3 regions of the Clostridium sardiniense genome follow, and region 2 is predicted to be linked to each of the others. Evidence: riboswitches for the same ligand, from Rfam matches in the RefSeq annotation. Region 2 holds a riboswitch; each other region holds the start of a gene.
The links. A riboswitch is a leader RNA that binds a small molecule or an ion and turns the genes downstream of it on or off. The one in region 2 is predicted to bind thiamine pyrophosphate.

Region 1 (5,879 bases), on a different contig from region 2:
TAAAAACGATATATAATACACAAAATGAAAACGGAGAAATAAGAAGAGTAAATGTAAATATTGCTGCAACAACAGTAGAAAACTATAAAAAGTTAAATGAGGCTGGAATAGGTACATATATCTTATTCCAAGAAACTTATCATAAGCCAACATATGAAAGAATGCATCCAAAATCATTAAAAGGAGATTATGAATATCATTTAACTGCTTTTGATAGAGCAATGGAAGCTGGAATAGATGATGTTGGTGGTGGTGCTTTATTTGGACTTGCGGATCCTAAATTTGAAGTTTTAGGACTTATGATGCATAATGCTCATTTAGAAGAGAAGTTTGGAGTTGGATTCCATACAATTTCAGTGCCAAGACTTAGAAAGGCAAATGGAGTTACAATGGAAAACTTCCCACATCTTTTAACTGATGAAATGTTTAAAAGAATAGTTGCAGTACTTAGAATAGCAGTACCGTTTACGGGAATAATACTTTCAACAAGAGAAACAGCAGAAATGAGAAAGGAAGTATTAAGATACGGAGTATCTCAAGTTTCAGCAGGATCAAGCACAGGAGTTGGAGGATACAAGGAAAGAGAAGAAAAAGGCCATGATGATAAGCAATTTGAGACTTCAGATGAGAGAACACCACTTGAAGTTATTAAGGAATTGTTAGATGATGGTTATATACCAAGTTATTGTACAGCATGTTATAGAAAAGGGAGAACAGGTGACAGATTTATGGCTCTTGCAAAGTCAGGAGAAATACAAAATGTATGTGAGCCTAACGCTATAACAACTCTTGTAGAATATGCATTAGATTATGGTGATGAAGAATTTAAGGAAAAGGCCTTAAGGAATGCAAATAAAGTAGCTAATGAAATAAAGAATGAAAAAACAAAAAATATTGTTTTAAACAATATTAAAAAGTTAAAAGAAGGAAAGAGAGACCTTTTCCTATAATAGGAGATGATTTGTATGAATAATACACCAAACTCAAACAGAAAACATATTGCTATTTTTGGGAACACTAACAGTGGAAAGTCCTCATTAATGAATAAGATATTAGGACAAGAAATGTCTCTAGTATCTGACGTAGAGGGAACTACAACAGATCCAGTTCAAAAGGCTATGGAGCTTATACCTGTTGGACCAGTACTTTTAATAGATACAGCTGGACTTGAAGATAAATCAGAACTAGGGAAACTTAGAATTGAAAAAACAATGGAGGTGCTTAAAAAGACAGATGTTGCAATTTTTGTACTTGATGCATCAAGTCCTGATTTTGAAGCCTTTGATAGATGGAAGATAGAAGCCTTAAAATATAATATTCCATTTGTTGTTGTTGCAAATAAGTCAGAAGTTGCAAATAAAGAAATTGTTGAGACATTAAAAGATAAAAATTCTAATGTAATATGCACATCCACAGTAACAGATATAGGAATAGATGATCTTAAAGAGGAATTAATAAAAATATTAGAAAAAGAAGATGATGAAAAATCTTTAATTGGAGATTTAGTGCCTTATAATGGGAAAGTAGTTTTAGTAGTTCCTATAGATTCAGAAGCTCCAAAAGGAAGACTTATATTGCCACAAGTTCAAGTAATAAGAGATTGCTTAGATAATGGAATTAAGAGTTATGTAGTTCGTGATACAGAACTTAAAGAAGCTTTAGAAGATTTAAAAAATGTAGATTTAGTAGTAACAGACTCACAAGCTTTTAAAAAGGTTAGTCAAATATTACCAGAAAATATTAGACTTACAAGTTTTTCAATACTTTTTGCAAGACAAAAGGGAGATTTAAATGCTTTTATTGAAGGTGTAAATAAGGTTAGAAATTTAAGACCTAATGATACTATATTAATATCAGAAAGCTGTACACATAATGTTTCACATGAAGATATAGGAAGAGTTAAAATTCCAAAACTTTTAGAAAAGTATGTTGGAGGAAAACTTAATTTTGAATTTAGAGTAGGTCATGATTTCCCAGAGGATATAGAGAAGTATGATTTAATCATTCATTGTGGTGCTTGTATGATAAATAGAAAAACTGTTTTAAATAGAGTAAAATCTTGCAATGATAAGCAGATACCAATAACTAATTATGGTGTTATACTTGCATTTTTAACTGGTATATTAGATAGATCAACAGATAACTTAATTTAAACTTTTAAAATATAAGTTTAAATTTAAAAGGAAATAGTTTATAATAAAAGAGAATTAAATAGCTAGGGGTGCTTTAAAAAAAGCTGAGAGATAGTTAGATATTACTATTAACCCTTTAACCTGATATGGATAATGCCAACGGAGGGAAGCAAGAAAATAGTTACTTTTATATACTGTAATTTATGGCTTTCTGTGTGTTTCACATAGAAAGCCTTTTAATTTATTAAATTATAAAGAGTATTAATTTTCTAAAACTGCGGTAGCATTTTAGAAAGTTAATGCTCTTTTTTTATTAAAAGGAGTGAGAAAATGAAATTTACAGATTATTTATTTGAAGAAACAAAGGATATATTTAAGGGGTACTTAGAACATCCATTTGTAAAAGAGCTTGGTGAGGGTACTTTAGATAAAGAGAAGTTTAAAGACTACTTAATTCAAGACTATCTATATCTTAAAGAATATGCAAAGGTATTTTGTGTTGGAGTTGTAAAAGCTGAAACTATGGAAGAGATGAAATTTTTTTATGATTCTATAAGAGGAACTATGGAAGATGAAACAGCTGTACATATAAAATATCTAGAAGAGTTTGGAGTAAGTCCAAAGGACGCAGAAAATAGCGTAATAAATTTAAGTAATTCAAGTTATACAAGTTATATGCTAGGACAAGCCTTAACAGGTGATATATACGATATAATAGCAGCTGTACTTCCTTGTACTTGGAGCTACAATTATATAGGGCATGAACTTTATAAAAGGTATAATAACAAATTAGAAAATAATTTTTATAAGCCATGGATAGAAGTTTATGTTGATAATGGATATGATGAATTCACAAAAGAATGGTTAGATTATACAAACAGAATGTGCCAAGATTTAAGCGATGATAAAAAGAAAAAGTTAAAGGATATATTTATAAGGTCAAGCCTTTATGAAATGAAATTTTGGGATATGGCATATAAAGTGAAAAGAGATTAGATATGATAGTTAATATAATAATAGTTCTTTTCACTGTTTGTATATTTATATTATATGGAATTAGTTTAAAAAAGAATCCATTAAGTACAAAAAAATTAGTTGCAATAGGTATGTATGCTGCAATAGGATTTTTACTATATTTAATACATTTTATAAGCTATCCTCAAGGTGGAGGAATAACATTATTTTCAATGCTTCCAATAATGTTACTATCAATCTTTTATGGACCAACTACAGGAGTTACAGGTGGACTAGTATTTGGGCTTCTTAAGCTATTAAATGGAGTCTTTATAGTACATCCAGTACAGTTCTTATTAGATTACATACTTTCAAACATGGCGCTTGGGCTAGCTGGAGCTTTTGGAACTAATACTAGACTTAGAACAAATATAGGTGCATTTATAGCTGTATCATTAAGTGTTTTAGTATCAATAGTATCAGGTGTTGTATTTTTTGGTCAATATTCACCGAGTGGAATGAATATCTGGATATATTCATGTATATATAATATAAGTAGTGCAGGAGTTGAAGGTATACTTAGTATTATCTTTATGAACTTTCTTCCATTAATAAAATTAAAAAAATTAGCACTTAAACAAAGTTAGTGAAAAAAAGCTATTTAATTCAAATTAAAGTGGTCAGATGACCACTTTTTTTGTTTATGAATAAAATTTTATGTTATAGTAAATAAGTAAAATAAAAAGTTATGGAGAAAAGATATGAAAAACGAATTTGATAAGTTTAATTTAAGTAAAGAAATAATAAATTCATTAAGTGATTTAGGATATAAAAAGCCAACAGAGGTTCAAGACCTTGTAATAAAAGAGGCACTTTTAAATAAGGATTTAATAGTTAAGGCTCAAACAGGAAGTGGTAAAACAGCTGCTTTTGGTATACCATTATGCGAAAAAATAGATTGGGAAGAAAATACTCCACAAGCACTTATACTTGCACCAACTAGAGAGCTTGCTATGCAGATTAAAGATGATATTATAAATATTGGAAGATATAAAAGAATTAAAGCTATAGCATTAGTTGGAAAAGAATCTTTTAAAGAACAAGAAAAAGCTTTAAAGGGAAAGGTACATGTAGTTGTAGGGACTCCAGGTAGAATATTAGATCATCTAGATAATGGTAATTTAAATGGAAAGGCATTTAATTATTTAGTTATAGATGAAGCTGATGAAATGTTTAACATGGGATTTATAGGGCAAGTAGAAGGTGTATGTAGAAGGATAACTAGAAAGAGAGTTACTATGTTATTTTCAGCGACTATGCCAGAAAAGATTAATGAGTTAAGTAATAAGCACATGGATAGACCTATAGAAATAAAAATAAAAGCACAGAGTTTAATAACTGATAAAATAACTCATGAATTAGTAAAGGTAGAGGGAAAAGATAAATTAAATAAAGCTAATGAAATCTTATTAAAAGAAGGGCCAGAAACTGCAATAATGTTTTGTAGAACTAAAGATAATGTAGAGGCTGCCTTTAAGTATTTTAAGGATAAAGGATATTCAGTTGATAAAATTCATGGAGATATGCTTCAAAAAGATAGAACAAAGAAAATGAATGAATTTAAAGAAGGAAAGTTTAGAATACTCATAGCCACAGATATTGCAGCTAGAGGAATAGATGTAGATAATATAACTCATGTAATTAATATAGATATCCCAGTTGAAAAGGAAGCTTATGTTCATAGAATAGGTAGAACAGGAAGAGCTGGAACTTCAGGTAAGTCTATAACGTTTATAACACCTTATGAAAATAAATATCTAGATAGAATAGAAGAATATATAGGTTTTAAGATAAATAATTATAATGAAGTAGAAGATAGCTTTAATATAAAGGATAGAGAAAGTTTATTAAGAAGCAAACCTGTTATAAAAAAGAGTACTAAAAAAATAACAAAAAATATTACAAAGATATATTTAAACGGTGGTAAGAAGAAAAAAATTAGAGTTATAGATATTGTTGGTACTATAATGAGTATTGAAGGTATTGATAAAGAAGATATAGGAATAATTGATGTAAAAGATATGGGATCAACTGTTGAAATATTAAATAATAAAGGAAGAAAAGTGTTAGATGCTTTAAGAACAAAGACTATTAAAGGAAAGACACTTAGAGTTGAAATAGCTAAAAAATAATTAATAAATTTAGTGCTGTAGAGTTTAAAAAGCTCTACAGTTTTTTTATAGATTAATTGCTTAATTTAAATAGTATACAATTTATGGATATTTTATATTTAATCATATTAATAGTACAATTAAAATAATATATAGTATTGGGTATTTTATACAAAAGTGCTAAAATAAAGATTATAAGGTTAAGATCTTTTAATATGGAGGGGTAATTTTGAGGTTTAATTTAAAAGTTCCAACACAAGTATTTTTCGGAGAAAATACAATAAAAAATAATTGTGATAAGTTTAATAAGATAGGTAATAGAGCTTTAATAGTAATGGGAGGAAAATCAGCTAAATTAAATGGAGCTTTAAGTGATATATTAATAGCACTTGATAGTTGCGATAAAGAGTATTATATTTTTGATAAGGTTGAGGAAAATCCATCACTTGAGACAATTGAAGCTGGAAGTAAACTAGGTAAAGCTATAAAAGCAGATTTTGTAATTGGAATTGGAGGAGGATCTCCTTTAGATGCTGCTAAAGCTATATCATTAATGATTAATAATCCAAAGTTAACAAAGGAAAGTATATTTAGTCAAAAGAATCTTGAAGGAATTCCAGTT
Region 2 (5,879 bases):
GATGAGGTTGTAAAAGTAACGTTTTACTTACATGGGTCATTTGCAAAAACATATAAAGGACATGGTACAGATAGAGCATTAGTTGCAGGTATTCTTGGAATGGAACCAAGTGATAAAAGACTTAGAAATTCTCTTGAAATAGCTAAAGAGAAGGGATTAAAATTTGCTTTTGCTGAAACAGATCTTGGGGATGTTCATCCAAATACAGTTAAATTTGATATGATAACAAAAAGTGGTGAAAGAAGAGAAGTTATTGGATCATCAATAGGCGGAGGAAGTATTAAAATAACTGAAGTTAACGGAAATAAAGTTGAGTTTACAGGAGATTATCCAACGCTTATAATAGCTCAAAGAGATGTGCCAGGAGTTGTATCTAAAGTTACAAGTATTCTTTATGATGAAGGTATAAATATTGCATTTATGAGTGTATTTAGAAGACAAAGAGGCCAAGGAGCTAATATGGTATTTGAATTAGACCATAGTCTAGATAGTAATACAATAGAAAAACTAAAAACAATTGAACATATAACTAGAGTAATTATGATAAATCCTGTAAAGGAAGGTGAAGAATAATGGTTGCAAGAAGTGGAGAAGATCTTTTAAGAATATGCAGTCAAAGAGGAATATCTTTAAGTGAATATGCAATAGAAATGGAAATGGAGAAGTCAGGATCAACTAGAGAAGAAGTAATAAATAGAATGAGAACTACTTTAAAGGTTATGATTGATTCAGCTACAGAAGGAATGGAAAAAGAAGTCTATTCAGTAAGTGGTCTTATTGGAGGCGATGGATATAAGCTAAATGAGTATCTAAAAAAAGGCGAAACTTTAACTGGCACTACAACAGTTATGGCAATGGCAATGGCATTATCATCATCGGAAGTAAATGCTTCAATGGGAAGAATAGTAGCATGTCCAACAGCTGGTTCATGTGGAATACTTCCAGCAGTTATATTATCAGCAGGAGCAAAGCTTGATAAGACTGAAGATGAACTTGTTATGGCTCTTTTTGCATCAGCTGCAGTTGGTACAATAATTGCAATGAATGCAACGGTTTCAGGTGCAGAAGGTGGATGTCAAGCTGAATGTGGATCAGCAGCAGCTATGGGATCAGCGGCAATAGTTGAAATGATGGGTGGAACTCCAAAGATGAGCTTAGATGCAGCAGCAATTGTTATAAAAAATATTTTAGGATTAGTTTGTGATCCAGTTGCTGGACTTGTTGAAATTCCATGTGCTAAAAGAAATGCAGCAGGTGCTGTAAGTGCACTTTGTACAGCAGATTTAGTAATGGCAGGAGTTGAATCAAAAATCCCATTTGATGATACAGTTTCAGCTATGTATAAAGTAGGTAAGCAATTACCACCATCACTTAGAGAAACAGCAATGGGTGGAGTTGCAATAACTAAAACTGGACTTGAACTTAAGAAAAAAGTTTTCGGTGATAATTAGAAAAGAAGTAAAGTAGACTATATATAATTTTATTAAGTTTTAAGTTAGTGTAGACTTTAAAAATTTTTTGTTATAGAATTAAAATAGAAAAGTAAATAGAATATAGAGCTAGGGGAGCTATAAGTTTTTAGCTGAGATTGAAATTTTAATTTCTAAACCCTTATTACCTGATATGGTTAGTACCATCGTAGGGATAGCATTGTTTATGAATTTTTATATTGATAGATAGAGTATAGCCTTATGAGGTTATACTCTTTTTTTATTACTTAAAATCATGTATAAAGGGGGAAATTTTATGAATAGGAAAAGTAATCTAACCTACAAACTAGCTTTAAGTGGACTTTTAATAGGAATAGCAACTATTTTAGGAACTTTCTCAATACCTATTTTAGGTGCGAAGGTCTCACCAGTACAGCATTTTATAAACGTTATTTCTGGAATAACTCTTGGGCCAGCATTTGCGGTAGGAAATGCTTTTGTAGCATCTCTTCTTAGAAATATTTTAGGGACAGGCAGTTTACTTGCTTTTCCAGGAAGTATGATAGGAGCATTACTCGCAGGGCTTATTTATAAAAAGTTTAAAAGTTCTTTAGGAGCTGTAATTGGAGAAGTTATTGGAACAGGGATTTTGGGAGCTATACTTGCTTATCCAGTTGCTTCATTAATTCTTGGAAAAGAATCATCATTATTTTTATATATAGTACCATTTTCTTCAAGTTGTATAGTGGGAGCTATTATAGCTTATATGTTTATAAGTGTTCCAGCTATTAAAAGTGTACTTGGAGTCTATGATGAAGGATTAAATAAGCAAGTAGAAAAAAATTATTAATTGAAAGGATGATATACATGTATAGAGCATTATCAATTGCAGGATCAGATTGTTCAGGAGGTGCAGGAATACAGGCAGACTTAAAATCTTTTTCGGCAAATGGAGTATTTGGAATGAGCGTAATTACAGCAATTACAGCGCAAAATACCCAAGGTGTATTTGGAATTCAAGATATAAATGAAGATATGATAAGAGATCAAATAAAAGTAATATTTGATGATATAAGAGTAGATGCTATAAAAATTGGAATGGTATCAAAAAAAGAATCAATAAGGATAATAGGTGAAACTTTAAGAGAAATAAATAATCTTCCATCAGTTGTAGTTGATCCAGTTATGGTATCAAAAAGTGGATTTAAACTTTTATCAGAAGATGCTAAGGATACACTAATTAAAGAACTATTCCCTATAGCTACGCTTATAACGCCAAATCTTCCAGAAGCAGAAGAAATACTTGGAGTAGAAATAAAAACTTTAGATGATATGAAGGAAGCTGCAATTAATTTGAAAAATCTTGGACCTAAGGCCGTTTTGGTAAAGGGTGGACATTTAGAAGATGATGCAACAGATCTTTTATATGATGGAGAAAAGTTTATTTATTTAAAACAAGAAAGAATAGATAGTAAAAACACACATGGTACAGGATGTACGTTATCATCAGCTATAGCTGCAAATATTGCAAAGGGTATGACTATAGAAGAGGCAGTAAGAGAGGCTAAGAGATATATAACAGTTGCAATAGAACATGGAATAGAACTTGGGAAGGGTGTTGGGCCAACACATCATTTTTATGAGTTATATAAAGAAGCAGGTATAGAAAAATAGGATTTATTAAAAATATATTTTAGGTAATTAAATAATATTAGTAGGGAGTAGTGTTATGGAAATAAGAGAGATTTTAAAGAGAGCTAATAGATATGTGGTAGAAAGCCCACTTGTAGATTCAATAACTAATAATGTTACTATGAATGATGTAGCACAAACTATACTTTCATATGGTGGTAAGCCAATGATGATTGATGATTTAAAAGAAATAAGAGAAGGGGTAGCTATATCAAACTGCCTGCATATAAATATTGGAACAATGGGATATGAAAAGGGCAATAGTATGGTATTAGGAACACAAGTAGCAAAAGAAAAGAATATTCCTGTAGTATTGGATCCTGTTGGTGTACATGTTACAGAGCTTAGAAAGACGGTAGTTAGAAATATTCTAGATGTTGGTGTAAGCTTAATTAAAGGAAATTTAACTGAAATAAAGAGCCTTATAGGTGTTAAGAGTAATTTTATAGGCATAGACTCACTAGATGATGGAGAATTTACAGACAACTTGAGAAGTACTTTAAGAACATATGCAAGAAATAATAATTGCATTATAGTTATAACAGGAAAAGTAGATTATATTACAGATGGAAAAAGAGAAATTACAATAGATAATGGAGTATCAGAGCTTTCATTAGTTACAGGAACAGGATGTATGCTTGGTGGAATGTTTGCAGTAGAATGTGGTAAAAACCTAGGTGATAACACTATATTTGGAGTAGCTAAAGCAGTTCTTACAATGAATATTTCTGGGGAAATAGCTATGGAAAATAATGAAGGGGAAGGAATAATTTCATTTAAACATAAAACATTAGATAAAATATCTTGTTTGAAAGATGAAGATATAATAGAAAGAGGAAAGATAACTTATGAAGAATTTTAGTGACAAAAAAATATATTTAGTGACAGATTATAGAATACATTTTGAGGAGTTATTAGAAAAAACAGAAGAAGCTTTAAAAGCAGGTGTAAAGCTTATCCAATATAGAGATAAAGATATTTCAACTAAATTAATGTGTGATAGAGCAGAGAAGTTGTGTAATCTTTGCAAAAGGTATAATGCCATATTTTTAGTAAATGATAGAGTAGATGTAGCTATGGCAATTGATGCAGATGGAGTACATGTAGGGCAAGATGATATGGAGTGCAGTTTAGCTAGAAATTTACTTGGAGCAGATAAAATAATAGGAGTATCTACTAAGACACTAGAAGAGAGCAAAAAAGCTTTAGATAATGGAGCAGATTATTTAGGGTGCGGGGCTATATATAGTACAAGTACTAAAGATACAAGTGTTTTAAGCATAAGTGACCTTAAAGAAATAAAAGATAATATAAATCTTCCTATATACGGAATTGGAGGAATAAATACAGATAATATAACTAATGAATTAAAAGATTTATTAGATGGAGTAGCTGTTATAACAGCAATATTAAATTCAGATAATATAAAAGAAAGTATTAACAAATTTAAAAACATGCTAGAGGAATAAGATTATATCATAAGAATAATATAATAATTGAAGCACTATTTTTAAGGGGATATAAATGAAATCTAACGGTATGAATGATTTTAATGAATTTAACGAATTTATGAAACAGTTTGGTTTTAATTTTGGATATAATAACTGCAATAATAGAGATAATGCAGAAAATTTTGATCCAGACGAAAGATGCGAAGATATACCAGGTGGATTTCAAGATTTACATCCTCAGTTATTTGTTCTGATTGGTGATATAATGGGACAAATTATGGCAGGAGAGATGCCTTTTAACGTTCAAAATGCCATAGGAAATTGGTTTGAATTAATAGGACAGGTAATTCTAACATATAGTGCTCAGCAACAATATTTTCAAAATGGACCGGGAAGATACTATAAGAGAAAAAATAAAAATGTAGGAAATCCTTTTTGTGAAGCAAATCCAACACCTGACAATGCAGCTGATCATGGGGGAATAAGACAAAATACTAATTATGATACAGAAATTAATATTTTAAAAGGTAATATAGAATCCCTTACTAAAGAAATTGAAAGTTTAAAATCTATAATAAGAGATATAAATAAATAGTATAAAAATAATCAAAAAAACAGGATTCTTAGTAATCCTGTTTTTTACTTACTTGATAGTTATCTCTGAAAAGAATAAGGTTAAATTAATAAAAAATTTACAAAAAGATACAAATTAGCCAAAAAAGATGTTATTATATAATTGATTTAGTGGGGAGGGGAAAAATGCTGAATTTAGCTAATAGAGAGAGAAATTTATCGAGAGAGAAGAATATTATAAGAGGGACTTTGACTATAATTTTTATTGTAGGTGTAATAATATCTATATTTATATCTAAAGATTTATTATATAAAAGAGAGGTTTTAATTAATAAGGAAGTAATATATCCATATGGAGTAGTAAACTTAAATTTAATGCTTGGAATTATGGCATATATAAGTTCACTAATATATTATTTTAGTAATAAAAAGGATAACTTCTTTTTAATATCATTGTTATATTTAAATTTATTTATAAGTTCATTAATGAATTTAAATAGTAATGTGATTAATGATTCCTTTATTCAGGTATTGAATCCTACATTTAGATTATTTATTTTAACTAAAGTGATAAGTGAAAAGAAAACTTTTTCTATAGATAATAAAATAAAAACTAGTATAGAAGTATCTATATTAACTATTATATTTTCAATATTAGATATTAAAATAAGTAAGCTACTTATAAGTGATGAAACATTAGATTATTTAAATATTATTATATCTATTATAATAA
Region 3 (5,879 bases), on a different contig from region 2:
CTTTTATACTAAAAGGATATTCTATTTTATCAATTGCTATTTTTTCATCACCTATCAGTAAAGAAAAATCATAATACTTCTTTAAATCTTCTAAATATCTACTTTCTATTTTATTTATATGGATATCTTTATTTGCAGCCCATATCATAGAGTTTTCATTATAACTCTCTGAATATCCTCCTCTCTCTTGAACAAGTATATTTGCATTGGTTTTAAATGGATTTAAAATTATTTCACCAAGATCTATATCATAGGTCTTTCCATCATAAGTATTTAAGATAGCTCTTGTTAATTTAACTGGTCCATTTTTATTTATATAATCGTATAATTCAGCCTCTTCACCATCTCTATTTACTCCTAATCTATATGTCAAATACTCATATTTATTTTTAACTTCATTATATGAATATGAAACCATATCATAGGATTTATTTATTTCCGGAAATTCTATATTCATAATATTCCTTGTACTATTGATTTCAAAAAAATCTTCTTCTGTTTCTTTTGTGCTAGTATTATTTCTTATAAATTCTAAATTTATGTTAGTATCATAAAATAGCTCCGAATACCTTTTTATAAATATAGGCTCATCTATCTTGCTTATTTGAAAATAAATAAAATTACCAATAACTATTACACCCGTAATAATTAACAGTATTATTTGACCTTTACTTAATTTCATAAAACTCATCCCCCACTATATACAATAATCTTAGTAACATAACTGTTATACATATTGTAAATGCAATTAAAAGTATTGAAACTGCACTTAAAATAATTCCTTGATTAAAATTAAATGTAACGGATGAGACTGACATTAAAATCATAGTCCTTATAAATTCTAATTCCCATATTATTTTTGCCCTATTACTTATATGTTCTTTATTATATTTAATTCCTTCATTCTCAACTACTTTGCATATTGAATATATAACAAATAACCATAAAGTAGATTCTATAATCATAAATATGAATGCAGACGCAGTTCCTACATTTCTAACTACAAAAATCTTTAATATCTCCACTGCTGATAAAATATAACTTGCATTAACCCCCTTTTTGAAAATCCCTTCAATTCTAGAGAGATTGTATAATCCTTTACCAATCATAATATAACCTATAAAATCTGGTAAAATATCTATGTTTATCCCATTCATAGACAGATTAAAATCAAGTATTACTAATAAATAGCCCCAAAATATTCTTTTATAATATTTCTCCATAGTTCCCCCTAAATAGTATTATTACTTATCATTATATACTATTTATTCCATTTATTACTTATTTAATATTTTAAATAAAAAAGATCTATTAGTTCTTATTTAAAACTAATAAATCTTTTATCTTAATTTCCCGTATTTAATTTATAACTTAATATTAAACTGTTATTTAATAATTTATTTTCTTCCTTTTAATTTGACTACTACAATTTCTGGTCTATTAAGTACTCTAAATGGGAACCTACTGTTACCAAGCCCTCTACTAACTATCATTGTTGTATCATCTACTTTATAAGCACCTTCTGTATACTTTGGAAAGAATCCTTGCCCTGGAGCTATGACACCTCCAACTAATGGTATTCTAATCTGTCCTCCATGTGCATGACCTGCAAATACCATATCTATTTTATTTTCAGAATAGAATTTGATCGCCTCAGGTCTATGAACTATAAGCATTTTATAATTATTAGATTTCTCCTTTTTTAATATGTTCTTAAGCTTATCATTGAGCTCATATATTTGTAAATCTTTAAGTCCAATCAAATCTATATACTCATTCTTTAATTTTAAAGTGGTCATCCTATCTTCTACAACATCAATACCTATTTTAGTAAATCTTTCTTTTAAATCCTCATAAACTCCAGCTCTAATTTCATGATTACCAGCAACATAATATACCTTAGTAATTCTTATAAGTTTCTCCATAAGAATAATTGCAGGTTTTTCATTATATCTACGACTATCAATAATATCACCTGTTATTACTATTATATCTGGATTTAATTTTTTAATTTTATCCACTAATATTTCTTGGTTATCCCCAAACATCTTATTATGTAAATCACTTAAGTGGATAACTTTTAAATCTTCATCTAAATCTAAATTTGCATCATCAATATTTATCTCATTTATATGTAGCCAATTATTTTGCACATATAAGAACATACCTATTCCTACTATGACTATAAGCATTATAGCTATATACATGTTACTCACCTTCAATCTATTATTATATGTAGTATTTTATATTTAGTGTTTTATATATCATACTAGTATAATATCAATATTTCAATATAGCATTTTTTAATGCAATATAATACTTTTTAATACAATTTGTATTTTATTGACATTGTATCAAATTAATATTAAAATAAACTTGTTAATAAAATATATATTTATAACTGTGCTAGGGGTGCCAAATATTTGGCTGAGAGATGCATATGCATTAACCCTTAAACCTGATCTGGCTAATACCAGCGTAGGAAAGCAATTAAGTTTTCATACGTCCTTCTAGCACAAGTGTAGGAGGTTTTTTTTATGGAATTTTTTAAAGACTGGGGAGAGAGATTCAGTTCACTATATACTGATCTTCCAGAAAAATTTAGGACAATCATAGAAAGTCCTATGACAATACTTACTATTATAGCTTGCTTAGCTTTATTCTTAGCTTTATTTAAGTTTAGAAAAATTAAGTTTAACGCAAGAATAATTACTCACGTTGCAATAGCACTAGCGCTTTCAACACTGCTTAATGTTTTTAGAATATATAGATTCCCTCAGGGTGGTAGCATCACTTTAGGCTGTATGGTTCCAATACTTATTATAGCTTTCGCTTATGGTAAGGAAATAGGATTTTTAACTGGATTCTTATATGGATTAATCAACTTAATCACTGATCCTTATATAATACATCCTATACAAATGTTATTTGATTATCCGTTACCAGCAATGGCTATGGGGTTTGCAGGATATTTTAGAGATAGAAGAATGCTCGGAGTATTTGTTGCATTCTTTATAAAATTCTTATGTCACTTTATCTCAGGTGTTGTATTCTTTGGGCAATATGCACCAGCAGGAATGGGAGCTATTCTTTACTCAGCTGCAGTAAATCTACCTTTAGTTGGTGGTGAAATGGTTATTTGTATGGTTATATTAAAACTTATACCAGTGGAAAGAATCATTAAAATAATAAATCCAGATTATAGTCTTAGGCCAGTGAATGCCTAGATCATAATATATTATTAAGTATAAAAAGAGAGTACTAAACTATTTTAGCACTCTCTTTTATATATATATATATTAGGGATGTCTAAAAAGACATTATCTGAATAGCTATTTATATATAAATTTTAATACTTTATTAAGCAATGTAATATCTAATTAGTTTTGTCTTATATTAAAATTATTACTTTGGTACATTCTAATTTTTAATACTACCAATTTTAATTCTATGCTTTATAAAATAAAAAAGACCAAGAATAAATAATTTAATTACTTATTCTTAGTCTTTTAATTATTATAAATATTAGCACTTAGCTAATATCATATCTGCTAAGTTATGAGCTAATTTATCAATCTCTTCTTGATTTTCACCCTCTAACATAACTCTAACTAATGGTTCTGTACCTGAAGGTCTTATTAATACTCTTCCTTTACCATCCATTAATTTTTCCATTCTTTCTATCTCTGCTATTATTTCAGCATCTTTTAAGTAAATATCTTTTTTATCATTAGGAACTTTTGCATTTACAAGAACTTGTGGAAGCTCTCTCATTATTGAGCATAATGAACTTAAAGATTCTTTACTTCTCTTAATTATTGATGAAACTTGAAGAGCTGTAACTAATCCATCTCCTGTTGTATTACATTCTAAGAAGATTATGTGACCTGATTGCTCTCCACCTAAAACATAGCCGTCATTTACCATTTCTTCTAATACATATCTGTCTCCGACTTTAGTTTTTAAAGTTTTTATCCCCAAGTTTTTACATGCAATATCTAGTCCTAAATTACTCATTACAGTAACTACTAAAGTATCATCTTTTAATCTTCCAAGATCTTTAAGGTGTTTTGCACATAATGCTAATATAAAGTCACCATTTATTAAATTTCCTTTTTCATCTACAGCTAAGCATCTATCTGCATCTCCATCAAAGGCAAATCCAGCATCACAACCTTTTTTAACTACATATTCCATTAATTCTTCTGGATGCGTTGAACCACAATTTTCATTAATATTAGTTCCATCTGGATTATCATTTATAACATAAACTTCAGCACCTAAATCTCTGAATGCTTCAACTGCTGCTTTATAAGATGCTCCATTTGCACAATCTAAAGCAATTTTCATTCCTTCAAGATTTGATGATATTGTATTTTTTGCAAATTCAATATAATCATCTAAAGCTGCAACTTCAACTTTTTCTCTTCCAAGTGAAACTCCTGTAGGACTTGGCACTCCTTCAAAGTTTGATTCAATTACTCTTTGTATTTCATCTTCTAACTCATCTGAAAGTTTATATCCATTATTATTAAAGAATTTTATTCCATTATATTCTACCGGATTGTGTGATGCTGAAATCATTACTCCTGCATCTGCTCCATATTCTCTAGTTAAATGTGCTACAGCTGGTGTTGGTATCACTCCAAGCACTATAGCCTCTGCCCCAACTGATAATATCCCTGCAACTAATGCTGCTTCTAGCATATCCCCTGAAATTCTTGTATCTTTAGCAACTAATATCTTTGGTTTGTGTGCCGCTTCTGTTAATACGTACGCTCCTGCTCTTCCAAGATTATATGCAAGTTCTGCTGTAAGTTCAGTATTTGCAACTCCTCTTACTCCATCAGTTCCAAACATTCTACCCATAAAATTTTACCTCTTTCTTTTGATTTAAATTTACATTAACTTATTAACTTTTTTTACCTAATATATAGTATATTATTTTATTTACTTATTGACAACTTTTTCATCATCTATTCTATCTAAAACCATGTTATATCCGCCACTTCCATAGTTTAGACATCTATTAACCCTACTTATCGTTGCAGTACTTGCACCAGTAATTTCTGCAATTTCAGTATATGTTCTTTTGGACTTTAAAAGCTTAGCTACATGTATTCTTTGAGCTAGTGCTTTAACTTCAGTTATCGTAGCAACATCATCAAAAAAATTATAGCATTCTTCTATACTCTCTAGTTTTAAAATAGCTTCAAAAAAAAGGTCCATATCTTTCCCTTGTATCTTTGAGTTCATTAAGCTCATAATATATTCCTCCATAGTTTTCTATTAATTATTATATCATTTTGCTTTATTAATTCATAACTTTATCATATGGAAGTAATATTTTTTTAATTATCATCAAATTCCTCTTCTTTAAAGTTACTTTTAACATTTAGCTCTCTCATCTTATCATATACAATTTTAGTCGGTACAAGCCAGACATCACCAGTTCCTCTATAAACATTAAGTAATCCTTCACCACTTGTTGCACTACCAATTAGAGATGTTGCTGACTTTTCTACTGAAAATTCTATATCACCACTTCTTAATATTGCAAAGCTACCATCTATCTTTAAAGTATCATTATTTAGCTTGCATCTAAAAATTTCTTCTTCTGGAACTGGAAGTTCTAAAACAACAATTCCGTCTCCATGTATTCTTGTTTGAAAAATTCCTTCATTACCAAAAATCATTGATGAAATAGTCTTCTGACTAGTTGGTGATACATCTACCCCCTCTTCACAAGCTAAAAAAAGTCCATCATCTACTATTATGTGATCATCCTCAAGTTCTATTAAAGCATAATGTTTAAAAGATGGCTCTAGAAATATTTCTCCTGTTCCGGAATAAACTGGCTTAAACATTTCTTCACCAGT

Region 1: it holds a riboswitch for thiamine pyrophosphate, as region 2 does, so the genes downstream of both, tenA (thiaminase II) here and thiW (energy coupling factor transporter S component ThiW) in region 2, are expected to answer to the same signal.
Region 3: it holds a riboswitch for thiamine pyrophosphate, as region 2 does, so the genes downstream of both, thiT (energy-coupled thiamine transporter ThiT) here and thiW (energy coupling factor transporter S component ThiW) in region 2, are expected to answer to the same signal.

What each region holds. Positions count from the first base shown of each region.
Region 1 is NZ_JAIKTU010000009.1:179,734-185,612, reverse strand. Features, by position in the region: gene hydG ([FeFe] hydrogenase H-cluster radical SAM maturase HydG) at 1-950, shown strand, start outside; gene hydF ([FeFe] hydrogenase H-cluster maturation GTPase HydF) at 966-2,153, shown strand; TPP riboswitch at 2,208-2,317, shown strand; gene tenA (thiaminase II) at 2,463-3,128, shown strand; gene thiT (energy-coupled thiamine transporter ThiT) at 3,131-3,733, shown strand; gene K5V21_RS12395 (DEAD/DEAH box helicase) at 3,848-5,278, shown strand; gene K5V21_RS12390 (iron-containing alcohol dehydrogenase family protein) at 5,487-5,879, shown strand, end outside.
Region 2 is NZ_JAIKTU010000012.1:108,026-113,904, reverse strand. Features, by position in the region: gene sdaAB (L-serine ammonia-lyase, iron-sulfur-dependent subunit beta) at 1-573, shown strand, start outside; gene sdaAA (L-serine ammonia-lyase, iron-sulfur-dependent, subunit alpha) at 573-1,451, shown strand; TPP riboswitch at 1,552-1,663, shown strand; gene thiW (energy coupling factor transporter S component ThiW) at 1,747-2,280, shown strand; gene thiD (bifunctional hydroxymethylpyrimidine kinase/phosphomethylpyrimidine kinase) at 2,298-3,104, shown strand; gene thiM (hydroxyethylthiazole kinase) at 3,160-3,984, shown strand; gene thiE (thiamine phosphate synthase) at 3,971-4,591, shown strand; gene K5V21_RS14655 (hypothetical protein) at 4,647-5,168, shown strand; gene K5V21_RS14650 (PAS domain-containing sensor histidine kinase) at 5,333-5,879, shown strand, end outside.
Region 3 is NZ_JAIKTU010000003.1:148,506-154,384, forward strand. Features, by position in the region: gene K5V21_RS04115 (hypothetical protein) at 1-682, opposite strand, end outside; gene K5V21_RS04120 (hypothetical protein) at 669-1,223, opposite strand; gene K5V21_RS04125 (metallophosphoesterase) at 1,398-2,207, opposite strand; TPP riboswitch at 2,399-2,502, shown strand; gene thiT (energy-coupled thiamine transporter ThiT) at 2,538-3,227, shown strand; gene glmM (phosphoglucosamine mutase) at 3,526-4,869, opposite strand; gene K5V21_RS04140 (YerC/YecD family TrpR-related protein) at 4,951-5,265, opposite strand; gene K5V21_RS04145 (AIM24 family protein) at 5,352-5,879, opposite strand, start outside.